2 regions of the Exiguobacterium sp. s127 genome follow, and region 1 is predicted to be linked to the other one. Evidence: predicted binding sites of a transcription regulator. Region 1 holds the regulator's gene; the other holds the start of a gene.
What was found. Region 1 encodes Rex, which represses fermentation and respiration genes when NADH is low (regulators of the CRP and FNR family bind a similar motif). Its sites were predicted from a motif close to TTGTGAAATATTTCACAA; they were not measured.

Region 1 (8,260 bases):
TTCATGACAAGCTGTTCGACGTGCTTGAAAAATTCTTGTGCAAATGACCGGCAAGCCTGTTGTTTGTCGGCCGTATCCGGGTCAAATTCAATCTTTAGACCAGGTAAGACGACTTGTGCACCAGCTGACGTCAGAGCTTGTTCAAGCAGATCGACGGCCGCACAATATTTCGGATAATCGCGGTCACCGGAACCAAAGGCAGCAGCCGGAATCGCGATTGAACTGGCAGCGAGCTCATCGACGAAGTCTTCTGCTTCATAGGGGAGATCACCGTCGCCCCACGTGTAAGAACCAAGCAGGACGGCATCATACTGCGCTAAGTCGCTTGGATATAGTTGATCGAGTTCTTCCGTCTGCACCTGGCAGCCGTTTTGCTCGAGTTCTGATTTAAGTAAGTGCATGATGTCTTCCGTGTTGCCAGACATGCTGACGAAACCGATCATGATTTTCATGACGTGACACATCCTTTCATGGTAGGACACGACTTCATTCTAAATGAAAAGGATTCTCAATGCAAAAAAGAATAAAAAAAGACACCACATGCCCAACATGGATGTCTTCTTTTCAGTCAATCTTGTAACTCAGCCCATTCTTCGATCGAACGAATTACAGGCTCAAGCTGACGACCTTTGTCTGTCAAACTGTATTGAATTTTTATCGGACGTTCCGGAATGACGGTCCGGGCTACGATACCTTCCGCCTCAAGTTCCTTCATGCGTTCCGTTAACATACGACCAGAGAGCTCGGGAATCGCATCTTGAATTTCATTGAAACGACAGGTCTTCGTCAAGAGATGACGTAAAATCAAACCCGTCCACTTCTTGCCCAATATTTCAAAGGCATGTTCGACTTTCGGACAAAGGGCCGTCGGAATTAGTGTATTCTCCATCAGCGCTCATCCTTTCTTATATATGTAGTATACCCACTTTGACGCTAAAATACGAATTATTTTACTTATAGTAATAAAAATAACGAAAACAAATCTATTTACTTTTAGTAAGTGATAGTTTAGTATCGATATTAAGTTACTAATAGTAATTAAAAAACATTAAGTAAAAAGAGTTTTATACATGATGGATTTAGGATTATTTCTGATTCGGTTGATTATCGGCTTAACATTTGCGGCACACGGAACACAAAAATTATTTGGATGGTTCGGTGGACATGGTATCGCAGGGACAGGCGGTTGGTTTGAGTCCATCGGGATGAAGCCAGGGAAAACACTTGCACTGATGGCAGGGATTGCTGAACTGGTCGGAGGATTATTATTCGCCGGTGGATTATTCCTGTGGATTGCAGCCCTCCTGATCATCGGTTCGATGATCGTCGCAATCGTCAAAGTGCATGGGACGAATGGTTACTGGGTGACGCAAAACGGGTACGAATACAACATGGCACTGATCGTCATCGCCTTAGGCGTTGCGATGATCGGAGCTGGAGACTATTCACTCGCAGCACTTATCGGGTGATCGAAAAGGACGGTTTTTATGAAATTTGATGCAGCAGACTTAAGTCCAAAAGAAAACTATAAATTGTTGATCGGCAGCATCATTCCACGGCCCATCGCTTTCGTGACGACGAAAGGGGCAGATGGAGTCGTCAATGCGGCGCCATTTTCCTTTTTCACGGTCGCTTCAAGCAACCCGCCGCAACTGGTCATCGCCGTCCAGCAGACGGAGCAAGGGCAAAAGGATACCGCAAAAAACATCTTGCTGAATCAGGAATACGTCATCCATATCGTCAGTGAAGAAATCGTCGAGGCAGTCAATGAAACCGCGGCACCACTCGCATATGGTGAAAGTGAACTCGAACGGACGAATTTGACGTTGGTCGATAGTGATTTGATCGATGTTCCGGCTGTCGCAGAAGCGAAGATCCGCTTTGAATTGAAGCTGACGAATCATCTCGAACTCGAAGGGGCCAACCTCTTGATTGGGGAGATCGTCCGGTATCACGTCGCGGATGAACTCGTCGAGTCGTTCCGGATTGATCCGGATGGTTTAAAAGCGATCGCCCGTCTCGCAGGTAACGACTATGCGAAAGTCGGAGACATCTTTACGATTGCCCGACCGACGAGCTGAAGGCGGATCGACGAGTAGGACTAGTATTTTTTAGAAGCAAAAAGGCACGTCCCGAACGCGGGACGTGCCTTCAGCGTATAGCCAAACTCTTATAAATCACGAAAATTTTACATGAGGATGCTGTCAGTTCACGCTTCCCTGTCTCGCCTCGTCTTCAAAGCGGCAATCTTCCGCGCCGCTACAGCAGAGCTGCAGGGTCGCGACCGATTGCTTTTCGCTTTAAAAGCGATTCGAGACGGATTGCGCTCTAAACCGTCTACAGTCTAAAAAGCGTCACGTTTCGTTGACTCCTACGGGAAAAAGTGCGTTTTTAACGCGACTTGCCAGAAGCAGGCAAGACCCTGCTCGTTGTCCGCTAGGATCAAGGAGCAACGGCTTGCGCCTCGCCCGAGGTAATCAACGAAAACAGACGCTTGATTGTGATAGTACCTTGTCTACAGTCTAAAGGCACGTCCCGAACGCGGGACGTGCCTTTTTATGTCGGACAACTGAAGAAGTTACTCTGCATGGTGACGTTTTTCGTACTGGAAACCATCGAGTAGAAAAAAGAGAATCGCCAGTGCCCAAATCCCGAGACAGCTGATCAAAAAGGCGACGAGCGGTGAAACGGCTCCGTAATAGCTGATGATTAACGGGTCATTCAGTTCAACGAACATCTGGGTCGTCAGCAACGTACAGATTAATCCGGATAAGAGGCTGATGAAGAGACCACTCCACGTCTTAATCACGAGACCAATCATACACGAGATGAGGATGAACAACAGGACGACGGCATTAAAGGCATCCGGCCGGATGAAGGCCGACACGTAGTCGGCATACATCGGAACGAAATAGAGCACCCCGGACAATAACCCTTGAACGAGGTTGATGACATAACTTTTCGAGCGCATTAGTGGAAACTCTCCCATCGTTCCATCAGTTCGAGGAGGTCCGTATCAATCTGATCCCGTTCTGCCGACAGCGCCGTCGCCTTCGGAATATCGTTGAAGACTTCCGGTTCGCAAAGCAGTTGTTCGATTTCAGTTGATCGAGTTTCCAGCCGTTCGATGTCTTGTTCGAGTTGTTCGAGCTGTTGTTTCTTTTTTCGTTCTTCTTTTTGCGCATCTTTGTCGATGCTTTTCGAAGCAGCGACTTTGATTGCTTTTTCTTCCTCTGCTTCGAGGCGGGCGATTTCTTCTTTCTCGGCCTTCTTCTCCATATAGTAAGAGTAGTCGCCGAGATAATCCGTCACACCGTCCGGATTCATCTCGATGACGCGTGTCGCAACCCGGTCGATGAAGTAACGGTCGTGGGAGACGAACAGGAGCGTGCCTTCATAGTCGACAAGCGCGTTCTCAAGCACCATCTTCGAATCAAGATCGAGGTGATTGGTCGGCTCATCGAGAATGAGGACGTTCGTTTTGCGTAATTTTAACTTCGCGAGGGCGAGGCGTCCGCGCTCGCCGCCGGATAATTCATGAACGAGCTTGAAGACATCATCACCACTGAACAGGAATTGACCGAGGACGGACCGGACTTGTTGTTCCCGCATCAACGGCCACTCGTTCCAAATTTCATCGATGACCCGGTTGCGGTCGTTGAGCTCGGCTTGCTCCTGATCGTAGTAACCGACGGAAACGCCGGTCCCGAAACGATGTTCACCGAATAACGGTTTAATCCGGTTGACAAGAACTTTCAGTAACGTCGATTTTCCGATTCCGTTCGGACCAACGAGGGCGAGGGATTCGCCACGTTGTAAGCGGAACGTGATGCCTTTTGAGACGGCTTCTTCATAGCCGACCGCGAGTTGCGTGACTTGTAACACATCGTTCCCACTTTGTTTTTCAATCGGGAACGACAGGACGGTGCTGCGTTCATCCCCATCCGGACGATCAATCCGGTCGACTTTTTCAAGACGTTTGCGGACGCTTTGTGCGCGTTTCGTCGTCGTCGCCCGTGCGATGTTACGCTGGATGAAGTCTTGCATCTTCGCGATGTCTTCCTGTTGCTGTTCGAACTGCTTCATCTCTTGTTCATACAGTGCTGCCTTTTGTTCCAAGTACTTCGTGTAGTTGCCGGTAAACTTCCGGCAGACGTTGCGTGACAGTTCATAAACGACGTTGACGACCTGGTCGAGGAAGTAACGATCGTGGGAGACGATCAAGACCGCTCCACGGTAACCAGCCAGGTAACTTTCGAGCCAAGAGAGTGTATCGATGTCGAGGTGGTTCGTCGGCTCATCAAGAATCAACAGCTCAGGTGCCTGAAGCAACATCTTCGCCAGTGCGAGTCGCGTCCGTTGTCCACCGGATAGCGTCTGGATCCGGCGTGAATAATCGTCCGGATAAAAACGCATCCCGTGCAGGACGGAGCGGATGTTGGCTTCGAACTGATAGCCGCCGGCGTCCGAGAAGTCATGTTGTGCCTGATCGTATGTTTTCAACAGACGGTCGTAAGCAACAGCATCATTCAAGATATGGTCCATCCCCATCTCAATCTCCATCCGACGGAGCGAACGTTCCTGCTCTTGCAGGTGTTCGAACACGGTCAACATTTCATTCCAAATCGTTTCATTCGACTCAAGACCACTGTCCTGGGCGAGGTAACCGATTTTCACTTCCTTACTCTTCATGATCTCACCAGAGTCATGACTGAGCTCTCCGGCGATGATTTTTAAAAGTGTCGATTTTCCGGCACCATTTCGTCCGACGAGCGCAATCCGGTCTCGCTCCTGTACTTCGAGTTTAATATTGTCTAAAATCGGCTCAACACCGAATGATTTTGATAGTTGGTTCACTTGTAAGAGAATCATAAAAACATCCATCCTTCCACCCTTTAGTCTATCATGAAAAAAACGCAGGAGTCCCGTGGAATATATTATTTGTTAGTCTATGTGAAGTGGTTTACAATCAAAGAGAATAGAATTCTTTGCATTGATTTGGGTGCCACGTCAGAACGTGGCCGAAGGGGGAACTGCAGTATGAATGGGCCAGACACAAAAATACCACAAGCGACGGCGAAACGACTGCCGTTATATTATCGTTTCATTCAGAGTCTTTATAACTCAGGCAAGCTGCGCGTCTCTTCAGCAGAGCTCAGTGAAGCGGTCAAAGTCGATTCAGCGACGATCCGCCGCGATTTTTCCTACTTTGGGGCGTTAGGGAAAAAAGGATACGGTTACAACGTACAACATCTATTGACGTTTTTCCGAAAGACACTGAATCAGGATGAAGTCACGAATGTGGCACTTGTCGGGGTCGGACATCTCGGAACGGCGTTTGCAAATTATAACTTTTTAAAGAATAATAGTACTCGGATAGTCGTTGCGTTTGATGCGGACGAAAACAAGGTCGGAACAACGACGCAAGACGTTCCTATCTATCATGTCTCTGACATGAAAGAGCAAATCGAAGCGAACAAGGTTGATGTCGCCATCTTGACGGTCCCATCCCAGTTCGCACAGTCAGTAGCGGATGAGTTAGTTGAGTATGGTGTGACCGGAATCCTGAACTTTACACCGGCGCGGTTGAACGTACCGGCCCATGTTCGGGTCCATCACATCGATTTGTCGATCGAGTTGCAGTCACTAGTTTATTTCATGAAGCATTATTCGCAATCAGCTGAAGGAGTGAAATCATAATGGAAAACCTTATTCCATCAACCATCGCGTTCATCGGACCAGGAAGCATCGCCTTGATCGGTGCCGTCGCCTTGATTATCTTCGGACCGAAAAAGTTACCGGAGCTCGGTCGTGCTGCCGGTCAGACGTTAAAAGAGTTCAAGAGTGCGACACACGGCATCATGGACGATGATAAAGACAACAAGGATGAATCGAAAGAGAAGTGATTAAATTATGGCGATTGATCAAGAACAGAGTGTGACATCGCATCTAGACGAGTTGCGCAAGCGGATCGTCTGGTCACTCATCATCGTCGTCGTCTTGTTCGCCGCGGCCTTTCCGCTCGTCCGACCGCTCGTGCGTTTTCTGCAGTCGGACCTGAAAGAGCTCGGCATCGGATTGAATGCCTTTAATGTGGCCGATCCCCTGATGTTGTACTTGAATTTAGCGTTCATCATCGCGGTCGTCCTGGCTTCACCATTTTGGATGTACCAGCTATGGGCGTTCATCCGACCTGGTTTATTCGAACAGGAACAAAAAGCGACCTTGACGTATATTCCGGTCACGTTTTTCTTATTTTTGTCCGGGATCGCGTTCTCTTATTTTTGGTTACTTCCGTTTCTACTCAAAGTATCGACGGAACTTGGGCAAGAGCTCGGCATCGAGCAAGTCATCGGGGTCGAAAACTATTTCAGTTTCTTAATCCGGCTGACGATTCCGTTCGGTATCTTGTTCCAACTGCCGGTCGTGACGATGTTCTTGACTCGTCTTGGACTCGTGACGCCATTGTTCATGCGGAAAAATCGGAAATATGCGTACTTTGCGCTGTTTGTCATCGCGGCTTTAATCTCACCACCGGATGTGACGTCACATCTGATGATTTCGGTACCGTTGTTCGTCCTCTATGAAATCAGCATCATGATTTCAGCCCGGACGTACAAAAAAGTACTGATTCTTGAGCAACAAGCGGAGCTTGAGAGACAAGCGAATTTGATGCGTGAGTTGAATAAGTAACAGTCTCCTCTCGGTCGTTTCGGCGACGGAGAGGTTTTTGTTTGGAAGCGCTCTTTTTATATTGAAAAAGTGAATCGATATGGTTTATACTGATTACAAGAATATGAGGGGGCTTAGCTCAGCTGGGAGAGCGTTTGGCTGGCAGCCAAAAGGTCGTCGGTTCGAGCCCGATAGTCTCCATATGTACATCACTTGGCATTTGCCGAGTGGTGTTTTTTGTTATAGTGGTGGCGGCAAAACAGAAGCTTACAGCCTGGATGATGTTGATGAACCGATTGAAGTCGTTTTCTGTGTTTATCCTTTTGAGGGAATGGGAAATTTCTTAATAGGTAATCAAGAGGGGGAAGCATTATGAATCCATTTACGACGTTAATTGCCTTCATCGTCGGCTGTCTTGTTCTGTATCTCGGAATCCGTGATAAGAACGGTTGGTTGATTGGTGTGGCACTGATTCCGTTAGCAATTGTTGCGTATAGCGTCATCTATCTCATCATTCAAGTTTCAGCCTAGAAACTCCTTTTTTAAGGAAGTTTCTTTTTTTTTGAAACATAAATGGTAAACTGTAAGTATATGACAGTATAGACAGTTGAAACGAGGGAGGGCATTTCAGGATGGAACAAACGCTCCGAGAGGAACGATTACAGGCGTTGACGGTTGCTTATATCGAAAAAAATCAATTGCAGAATAAGAGTTGGGTCATCGCTGCCTTGATGGCGACAGCAGGAACGTTCACGGAAATCTTCAGCACGACCATGTATTTGAGTCTGTTACCGCTTGTCTTTCTCGTGTTTGATCTCCCGTTTCGACTCGAAAAACGAAAAATCCTGGCGCGCTATCTCTCAAGCGACCAAGTGACGAACCAATCGTTGCTGTGGCTCGGGACTCAATTCGTCCTGTACGGTTCGCTGTACACCGTGATACTTGAGACGAAAGAGATGTCAATCTGGAAAATTGCCCTTTCGATGCTGATCATCCTCGCACCGGTCTATTACGTTACGGACTGGTTGTTTAAAAAGATTGCCCGGTCAGGCGATCCCGACTTCGTCAGTGATAAAGAAATTCATGCGAATGTTAAAGAAGTGGAGGAGTGACAGGGTGAGTACATTGATTGAAAAAAATACACGGTTGAAATTACTCGGACCGCCATTAAAAAGGATTCAGCATCTGGTGCCGGTTCCGGTTCTGCTGCTTGCGCTTGCTGGTTGGTTCATCCCGGGTTTTCGGGAAACAGGGCTGTTCTCCTTATTTGCGATTACGGTATTCTGTTTGGCTAACGCACTTAGAGAAATCATTCGTCTGCGGATTTTAAAGCAACGCCTCGCGAAGGACGTCTATAAAAAGACGGTCTTGAAAGTGGCACGTGTGTCGATGATCGGTTCGTTCATCCCGATCCTTACACTTTATGTGGGGACTGTTTTTCCACAATACGCCGGTATTTCTTTTACGGTCTTTCTTGTGTCGATCATCGTCGCCTATTTGATTGTGTCCCAATTGAACAAACAAGCGAAACAACTGGATCCGGCATTCGTCACGATGCGTGAGATTGAGCGTTACCGTAAGTAAGCGA
Region 2 (8,260 bases), on a different contig from region 1:
TCGTCCCTTGAGAAATCATGAACCCACCATAGGATAAGACGATCTCACTCGGGATGATTTCAATCATCAAGCCAAGCGCGATTCCGACATAACCTAAGTCGGCTAAATATAGTAAGACGGTATTGACGACGCTAGATAACACGTTCCACACTCCTTTAATTGCACTTCATCCCTTCATTTTAGAGAAGTCCACGCAAAATGGAAAGAAAAAAATCACCCCGTCGTTAAAACGAGATGATTTCTTCATTAAAGAATGACAGCAGCAATCGTACCGAAAATCAGCAATGGTAAGTTGTAGTGTAAAAATGTCGGAATGACCGTTTCACGCATGTGATCGTGTTGTCCGTCAGCATTCAATCCGCTCGTCGGTCCGAGTGTCGAATCACTTGCCGGACTACCGGCGTCACCGAGTGCACCGGCTGTACCGATGATGGCAATCGTCGCCTCGAGACTGAATCCGTACTGGATGCAAAGCGGCACGAAGATGGCGGCGATGACCGGAATCGTCGAGAAACTTGAACCGATTCCGACAGTGACAAGTAATCCAATCAATAGCATGACGAAGGCAGCGACGAGCTGCGAATCGCCCATTAACGATTTTGAGTTTTCAACGAGTGGTTCGATATCACCTGTCTCACGTAAAACGTTTGAGAAGCCATTCGCTGAAATCATGACGAATCCGATGAACGACATCATCCGCATACCGCGTGTGATGACATCGTCTGCTTCGCTGAAGCGGACGAGTCGTAACACGAGGAAGAGCAGGAGGCCGGTCGTCGCGGCGATGATCATCGATTCCGTCGTCAATTGGACGACGAGCGTCGCGATGACGACAATTGAACTCAGTAATAATTTGGATTTCGTGACGATAGGAATCTCGTAATCGTCCGGTGCGATGTTCCGCATCTCATATTCACGCGGTTTCCGGTAATTGTATAAACCGAGTAACAATCCGAACAACATCCCGAGCGCCGGAATCGCCATCGCTTTGATGACTGATGCGCCAGCGGTGTCCATCCCGTTTTCTTGTAAGTTCGGTAACAGAATCTGATTGAGATAGATATCACCGAAACCGATTGGTAAAAACATATACGGTGTGACGAGACCAAACGTCATGATGATGGCCATCCGGCGCCGGTCAATTTTCAAATCATTAAACAGACCGAGTAACGGCGGGATGATGATCGGAATGAAGGCGATGTGAATCGGCAAGACGTTTTGTGAACTGATTGCGAGTAATAAAATCGCGAACATGATGAACCCTTTTAACTTCTTGACCGACGTCGCATCGGCACTTCCTTTTGAGCGAGCAATCAAGCTATGTGCGAGGGCGTCCGGCAAACCTGTTTTCGACAGGGCGACGGCGAACGCACCAAGCAAGGCATAACTGAGGGCAATTTCTGCGCCGGCTCCAAGACCGCCTGAGAAACTTTCGATCGTTTTCGTTAAACCAAGACCGCCGAGTAAACCACCGGCGAGAGCGCTGATGACCATCGCGAGGACGATGTGGACACGGAAGATGGCTAAGACAAATAAAAGGATAACGGCTAAAACAACAGCATTGAACATAACTATAAAACCACGCTTTCTTTTGGTATCACTGTACTATACTAAAGTATCATACAGACCGTTCTTTTTGCTGTCAAGAAAAAAACATAAAAAGGCACGACCGGTGTCGGTCGTACCTTCTTTCTACTATATAAGGACAAGTTTAGCAATCGACGCGGTCGAGTTTCCCTGTGCCGGGGTCGATGACGAGCCCGTGGACGTTCGTGCCCGGTGGTAATAATGGATGGTTTTTAATCAGACCGACGGAATGACTGACGTTTTCTTCGACTGACGTGAACCCGCGTAACCATTGTTTCAAGTCGACGCCGGATGCTTCGAGTGTCTTTAGGACTTGTTGATTGATGCCGCGTCCTTCCATCTCGGCAATCATGTTTGCCGGGTCGATCGTACTCATGCCGCAGTCATGGTGACCGATGACGATGACTTCTTCCGCCCCGAGTGCGTATAAGGCGACGAGGATCGAGCGCATGACGGAACCGAATGGGTGTGACAGAACGGCCCCGGCATTTTTAATGATTTTTGCATCGCCGTTTTTTAGACCGAGCGCGTGCGGGAGGAGTTCCGTCAAGCGGGCATCCATACACGTTAAGATCACGACCTTTTTATCGGGGAATTTATCCGAGATGAATTGTTCGTATTGTTTTTCTTCGACGAATTGTTCGTTGAACGCAAGCATTTGGTTGACGATTGTCATGAAACTTCCTCCTTCAAAACAAATAAATATGTATCTTTTAATAGATTACACGATGTTTCGTCCGTCAGACAAGCAAAGAAAACAGGTCCTGTGAGAAAAGTCACAGGCGAGGGATTCAAAAAGGATGCCTTGTCCGACAACACCTTTTGAGAATGAGAACGTTTTCAATGATGTGAAATAGTTCACAGGATGGTCATGCACAAATCATCAAAAAGGCGGTATGATTGATTTGTGAAGGAAAGCACAAACTATTGAATATCAGCTTGGCATTCCTAACATCTAGTAAGGAAATGCAGACTCAGATTCGTTCCAAAATAGGGAGGAAACCAAACATGGCTGTCAAAGAAAAAATCAAACTAGACGTATCATCTGTCGAACAAACGATCAATAAAATCGTCGCAAAAGGTCAAACCGCATTACAAGAATTATTAACATTTGATCAAGAGAAAATCGATACGATCGTCCGTGACATGGCGCTTGCCGGTCTCGAACGTCACGTTGAACTGGCACGACTCGCCGTAGAAGAAACAGGACGTGGTGTCTTTGAAGATAAAATGATTAAAAATATGTTTGCGACAGAATATATCTATAACAGTCTCCGTGAAGAAAAAACGGTCGGCGTCTTAGAAGAAGATGTTCAAAACGGACTAACATATATCGCAGAACCGGTCGGTGTCGTCTGTGGCGTCACACCTGTGACGAATCCGACATCAACGACGATGTTCAAAGCGTTGATCGCGATTAAAACACGAAACCCGATCATCTTCGCCTTCCACCCGTCAGCGCAAAACTGCTCACTCGAAGCAGCGAAAACGTTACGTGACGCGGCTGTCAAAGCGGGCGCACCGCGTGACTGTATCCAGTGGGTCGAACAACCGTCACTCGAAGCAACAAAAGTCTTGATGAACCACACGGATATCGCGATGGTCCTTGCGACCGGCGGAGCCGGCATGGTCAAATCAGCCTATTCAACAGGTAAGCCGGCACTCGGTGTCGGACCAGGGAACGTCCCATGTTACATCGAAAAAACAGCAAAAATCAAACGTGCCGTCAGTGACCTTGTCCTCTCCAAAACGTTTGATAACGGAATGATTTGTGCATCGGAGCAAGCAGTCATCATCGATCAGGAAATCTACGCGGAAGTTCGGGCGGAGATGGAAGCACTCGGTTGCTACTTCTGTACAGCAGATGAGAAAAAACGTCTCGAAGCGCTCGTCATCAAAACCGATACATGTGCCGTCAATGCTGACATCGTCGGGAAACCGGCAACATGGATCGCAGCAAAAGCCGGCATCGACGTCCCGAGCAATACCGTCATGCTCGTCGCAGAACTTGAAAAAGTCGGCTCAGAAGAACCACTCTCACACGAAAAACTAAGCCCTGTCCTTGGTGCGTATAGCGTCCAGTCAACGGAAGATGCGTTCCATGTCGCCGAACGGATGCTTGAAATCGGTGGCCTCGGTCATACGGCAGTCATCCACACGACGAATGACGACTTGATGACGACATTCGGAATGCGGATGAAAGCCTGCCGGATTCTCGTCAACAGCCCGTCAGCACACGGTGGGATTGGTGATCTGTATAACGAATTGACACCATCACTGACACTCGGTTGCGGCTCTTACGGGAAAAACTCCGTCTCTGAAAACGTAACGGCGAAACATCTACTCAATGTCAAGAAGGTGGCGAGACGACGCGTGAACATGCAGTGGTTCAAAGTACCGGAAAAGATTTTCTTTGAAAAAAATTCAGTCCAATACTTGAAATCGATTCAAGATGTCTCACGTGCGTTGATCGTCACCGATCAAGCGATGGTCGAGTTCGGCTACGCGGATAAAGTCATCCGCAACTTACCGGCAGGCGTCAGCTACCGGATCTTCGACCAAGTCGAACCGGATCCATCGGTTGCAACGGTTCAGACAGGAGCGCAAGCGATGCGCGACTTCAAACCGGACTTGATCATCGCCCTCGGTGGCGGATCAGCGATGGATGCAGCGAAAGGCATGTGGCTCTTCTACGAGCAACCGAACGAAACGTTCTCGAACTTACGTCAAAAGTTCCTCGATATCCGGAAACGGGCCTATAAATTCCCGGCGCTCGGTAACAAAGCGAAGTTCGTCGCCATTCCGACGACGTCTGGAACAGGATCTGAAGTCACACCGTTTACCGTCATCACGGACAAAGAGAAAAACGTCAAGTATCCGATTGCTGACTATGCATTAACACCAGACGTCGCAATCATCGATCCGGAATTCGTCATGACGGTCCCGGCATCAATCACGGCTGACACCGGAATGGACGTCTTGACACATGCGACAGAAGCCTTCGTCTCCGTCCTCGCGAACGACTATACGGACGGACTGGCGCTAAAAGCGATCAAGATGATCTTCGACTACTTGCCACGCGCTTATGCGAATGGTGACGATGCCGAAGCACGCGAAAAAGTTCACAATGCGTCAACGATGGCCGGAATGGCGTTTGCCAATGCCTTCCTCGGGATTAACCATTCGATCGCACACAAAATCGGTGGGGAGTTCCACACGCCACACGGTCGGACGAATGCAATTCTGATGCCACACGTCATCCGCTACAATGCAGCGAAACCGACGAAACTTGCTTCGTTCCCGAAATATGAATCATTCATCGCTGATGAACGGTACGCAGAAATCGCCCGTTATCTCGGACTACCGGCAGCGACGACGGAACAAGGTGTCGAATCATTAATCCAAGCGATCACAGAACTCGGACAACAGTTGAACATCAAAATGTCGTTCAAAGCCCAAGGCATCAAAAAAGCCGACTTTGAAGCAAAACTCGATAAGATGGCCGTCGATGCATTCGAGGATCAATGTACGACAGCGAATCCGAAAATGCCGCTCGTGACGGAACTTCGGAACATCATGGAACTTGCCTACGAAGGCGTATAACAGAGAAATAAATCATGGCAATCAAAAGAGCCTTGCTTCCGGTCGACGGAGGCAAGGCTTTCGTTCGTAATCAAAAGAGACACCGACAAAACTGTCCTGTCATTATTGACAGATATTTCTAAGACCGCTAAAGTGAAAGTAACTTGAATAGAATCACTAGGGGTGTTACTAAACTGAGATGAGTAGATACTCAAACCCTTTGAACCTGAACTAGTTCGTACTAGCGTAGGGAAGTGTAGACTCTAATAAACAAGCGAAGACCAGTCTGTCGGTTTTTTGCTATGTGATTATTTAGACGTGCGCAACTTTCCTTTTGGAGAGTTGCGCTTTTTTTGTTTACGACTTCGCTATTTAAGTTGCAAAAGACGATGAAGGAGTGGAAGACAGTGAACAGAACGGTAGTAGTGACGGGAAGCAGTCGGGGACTTGGCGCGACGATTGCAAGAGTATTGGTGAACAATGGGTTTAAAGTTGTGATTAATTATTATAAGAGCAAGGATGCGGCAGAGGAACTCGTAAATGAGCTCGGTGCAGAACATGCCATTGCCCTGTATGCGGATGTCACGAAGCGAGAAGACGTCGAGACATTGATGCAGTCAGCGACAGCTCATTACGGACAAATCGATGTCGTAATCAATAATGCATTAGTCGATTTTAAGTTCGATCCGCGCGCTCAAAAATCATTCATCGATTTGGAATGGGAAGATTATCAAAAACAGTTGGATGGCACGTTGAAAGCAGCGTTCCACGTCGTGCAAAGTGTTCTGCCGCAATTCATTGAACGAAATAACGGCACCATCATCAGCATCGGCACGAATCTGTATCAAAACCCGGTAGTTCCCTATCACGAATATACGACGGCAAAAGCAGGGTTGATCGGCTTTACGCGTAATCTTGCATCAGAGCTAGGACAGTACGGCATAAACGTGAATGTCGTCTCCGGCGGCTTGTTAAAAGTGACGGATGCCAGTGCTGTGACGACCGCTGAAGTATTCGAATTGATTGCCCAATCAACTCCGTTAAAAAGAGTGACGACGCCGGAAGAGGTTGCGCAATTGGTCGCCTTTTTAGCGTCAGAAGCAGCCTCTGGCATTACCGGTCAAAATCTAACCGTAGATGGCGGATTGACGATGAACTGATGTCAGCGCTCAGGAGAAAGGAGTCAGGGACCTAAAGATGACGAAAACGAAGCAGTTAAACATCGGTGTTTTATTGTACGGCTGTGGCCATCATCAAGCGGCATGGTTAATGCCGGATTCTGCGATTGAAGAAATCGGGGAGAGCGGTTATTATCAGCGATTGGCTCAACTAGCGGAAGCGGGCTGCCTGGATGCTGTATTTTTTGCTGACAATCAATCTTTTCCTGCTGCAAACGCAACTGAACTACCGGCCTTTTGGCTCGATCCTGTAATCAATTTAACCGCTATTTCTCAAGTAACCCGCCATATCGGGTTAGTTTCAACGATATCGAGTACGTTTTCAAATCCGTATACAGCGGCGAGACAACTGTTAAGCCTTGATCACGTGACGAACGGGCGTGTCGGCTGGAACCTGGTGACGTCGATGACGGACTGGGAAGCGTTAAACCATAGTATGGATAGGCTCCCTGCAAGGTACGAACGGTATCAAAAGGCGGATGAATTTGCGTCTGTAATGGAAAAATTATTTTTATCCTGGGATCGAGCTGATTTCCTTTCGAGCCGGACGGACAACCGGTTAATTGATCCTGAAAAGATTCAACCATTCCATCATAGCGGGACCTACTTCAACGTAAAAGGTCCTTCGTCTACACCGCGTAGTCCTCAAGGGAAGCCGGTGGCAATGCAGGCGGGTGCATCTGCCCAAGGGATTGCACTTGCATCAAAGCACGCGGATGCCGTCTATTCGGTGTCGTGGAATGTAAAGCAAGCGAAAGCATTCCGGGAAAGTCTACAGACACAAATCAAAGAAAGTGAGTCACCGGAGCGGCAGATTAAAATCTTTCCAGGATTGGTTACATACGTCGGTCGAACCCGGGAAGAGGCGCTGGCGAAGAAAGCCGAACTGGATGAGAAATTACCGGTCGCGAATGCCTTGAAGCAACTGAGTTTCTTTTTGCAACAGGACTGTTCTGATTGGGATCTTGACAAAGCGGTGCCGTCCTTACCGCCTGTCGATGCGTTTTCAGGACCGGTCGGACGCTATAAAACGATTCTTGAAATCATCGATGATACAAAGCCTACATTAAGAGAACTGTTAGGTTATCTGGCAGCTGGTGGGGGACACCTGACACTGATAGGTACACCGGAAGAAATCGTCGATCAGATGGAGCTGTGGTTTGAAATGGGTATCGCAGACGGATTTAATCTGATGCCGCCGTCACTCCCGTCAAGCTTAGAGGATTTTGTAGACCTGATCGTTCCTGAACTGCAAAAAAGAGGATTGTTTAGAAAAGCCTATCAAGGGACTACGCTTCGGGAACATTTTGGTTTAGCTCAGGTGGGGCAGTCGGACGTGAAAAAAATCGTAAACTAAGCGTTCCTGCCAATCGGAGTTTGGCGTCTGGGAAGTAACCCGTTCGTCATGAACGGGCTACTTTTTGTATTTAATGCAGAAGATTCGTTTTCAAATCACCCGGAACAGGAATAACTATACAAACAATCTAATCAAGGGGAGGCGCTTTTATGGAGCGGAGGCAACAGCGAAAGGAACGCTCGCATATGTTACGCAATATCTTGTTTGGTATAGGACTCGCTTGTATTGGTTTTCTCGTCCTGTTCGGTGTCATGACCGTTCTCGTCCAACAAATCGAGAAATCTGCCGATTACCAGGCGTTCGTCGAACTGATGCAGGACGCGGACGTCTCGTGGACGACACTGGAATTGACCCTCGTGTTCCTCCTGTTTTTCATCAGCGGAATGGCTGTCACGTTGCCGGAAGCCGTCAAAGAGGGATTGACGAATCAACTGATTGGCGCAAATGATACGGGGAACATCTTATCGGTTTTCGGAATCGATCTCAATCAAGTCTTGGAACCCCTGTCCTTCCGCGCCGAATATGGGAGTCCCTTCTTATCGATTTTCGGAATCGG

Region 2: the regulator Rex is predicted to act here: its motif matches at 2,434-2,451, upstream of adhE (bifunctional acetaldehyde-CoA/alcohol dehydrogenase).

What each region holds. Positions count from the first base shown of each region.
Region 1 covers NZ_JACSMO010000009.1:5,444-13,703, forward strand. The annotation lists gene KNP98_RS11680 (flavodoxin) at 1-452, opposite strand, end outside; gene KNP98_RS11685 (winged helix-turn-helix transcriptional regulator) at 569-889, opposite strand; gene KNP98_RS11690 (DoxX family protein) at 1,071-1,469, shown strand; gene KNP98_RS11695 (flavin reductase family protein) at 1,488-2,081, shown strand; gene KNP98_RS11700 (hypothetical protein) at 2,199-2,348, shown strand; gene KNP98_RS11705 (hypothetical protein) at 2,579-2,971, opposite strand; gene KNP98_RS11710 (ABC-F family ATP-binding cassette domain-containing protein) at 2,971-4,872, opposite strand; gene KNP98_RS11715 (redox-sensing transcriptional repressor Rex) at 5,041-5,700, shown strand; gene KNP98_RS11720 (twin-arginine translocase TatA/TatE family subunit) at 5,700-5,906, shown strand; gene tatC (twin-arginine translocase subunit TatC) at 5,914-6,693, shown strand; tRNA gene KNP98_RS11730 (tRNA-Ala) at 6,801-6,873, shown strand; gene KNP98_RS11735 (hypothetical protein) at 7,045-7,203, shown strand; gene KNP98_RS11740 (hypothetical protein) at 7,305-7,784, shown strand; gene KNP98_RS11745 (hypothetical protein) at 7,789-8,256, shown strand.
Region 2 covers NZ_JACSMO010000005.1:157,845-166,104, forward strand. The annotation lists gene uptA (undecaprenyl phosphate transporter UptA) at 1-142, opposite strand, end outside; gene KNP98_RS08740 (Na+/H+ antiporter family protein) at 247-1,569, opposite strand; gene KNP98_RS08745 (beta-class carbonic anhydrase) at 1,712-2,263, opposite strand; gene adhE (bifunctional acetaldehyde-CoA/alcohol dehydrogenase) at 2,596-5,190, shown strand; TPP riboswitch at 5,339-5,439, shown strand; gene KNP98_RS08755 (3-oxoacyl-ACP reductase) at 5,559-6,329, shown strand; gene KNP98_RS08760 (LLM class flavin-dependent oxidoreductase) at 6,367-7,704, shown strand; gene KNP98_RS08765 (hypothetical protein) at 7,854-8,260, shown strand, end outside.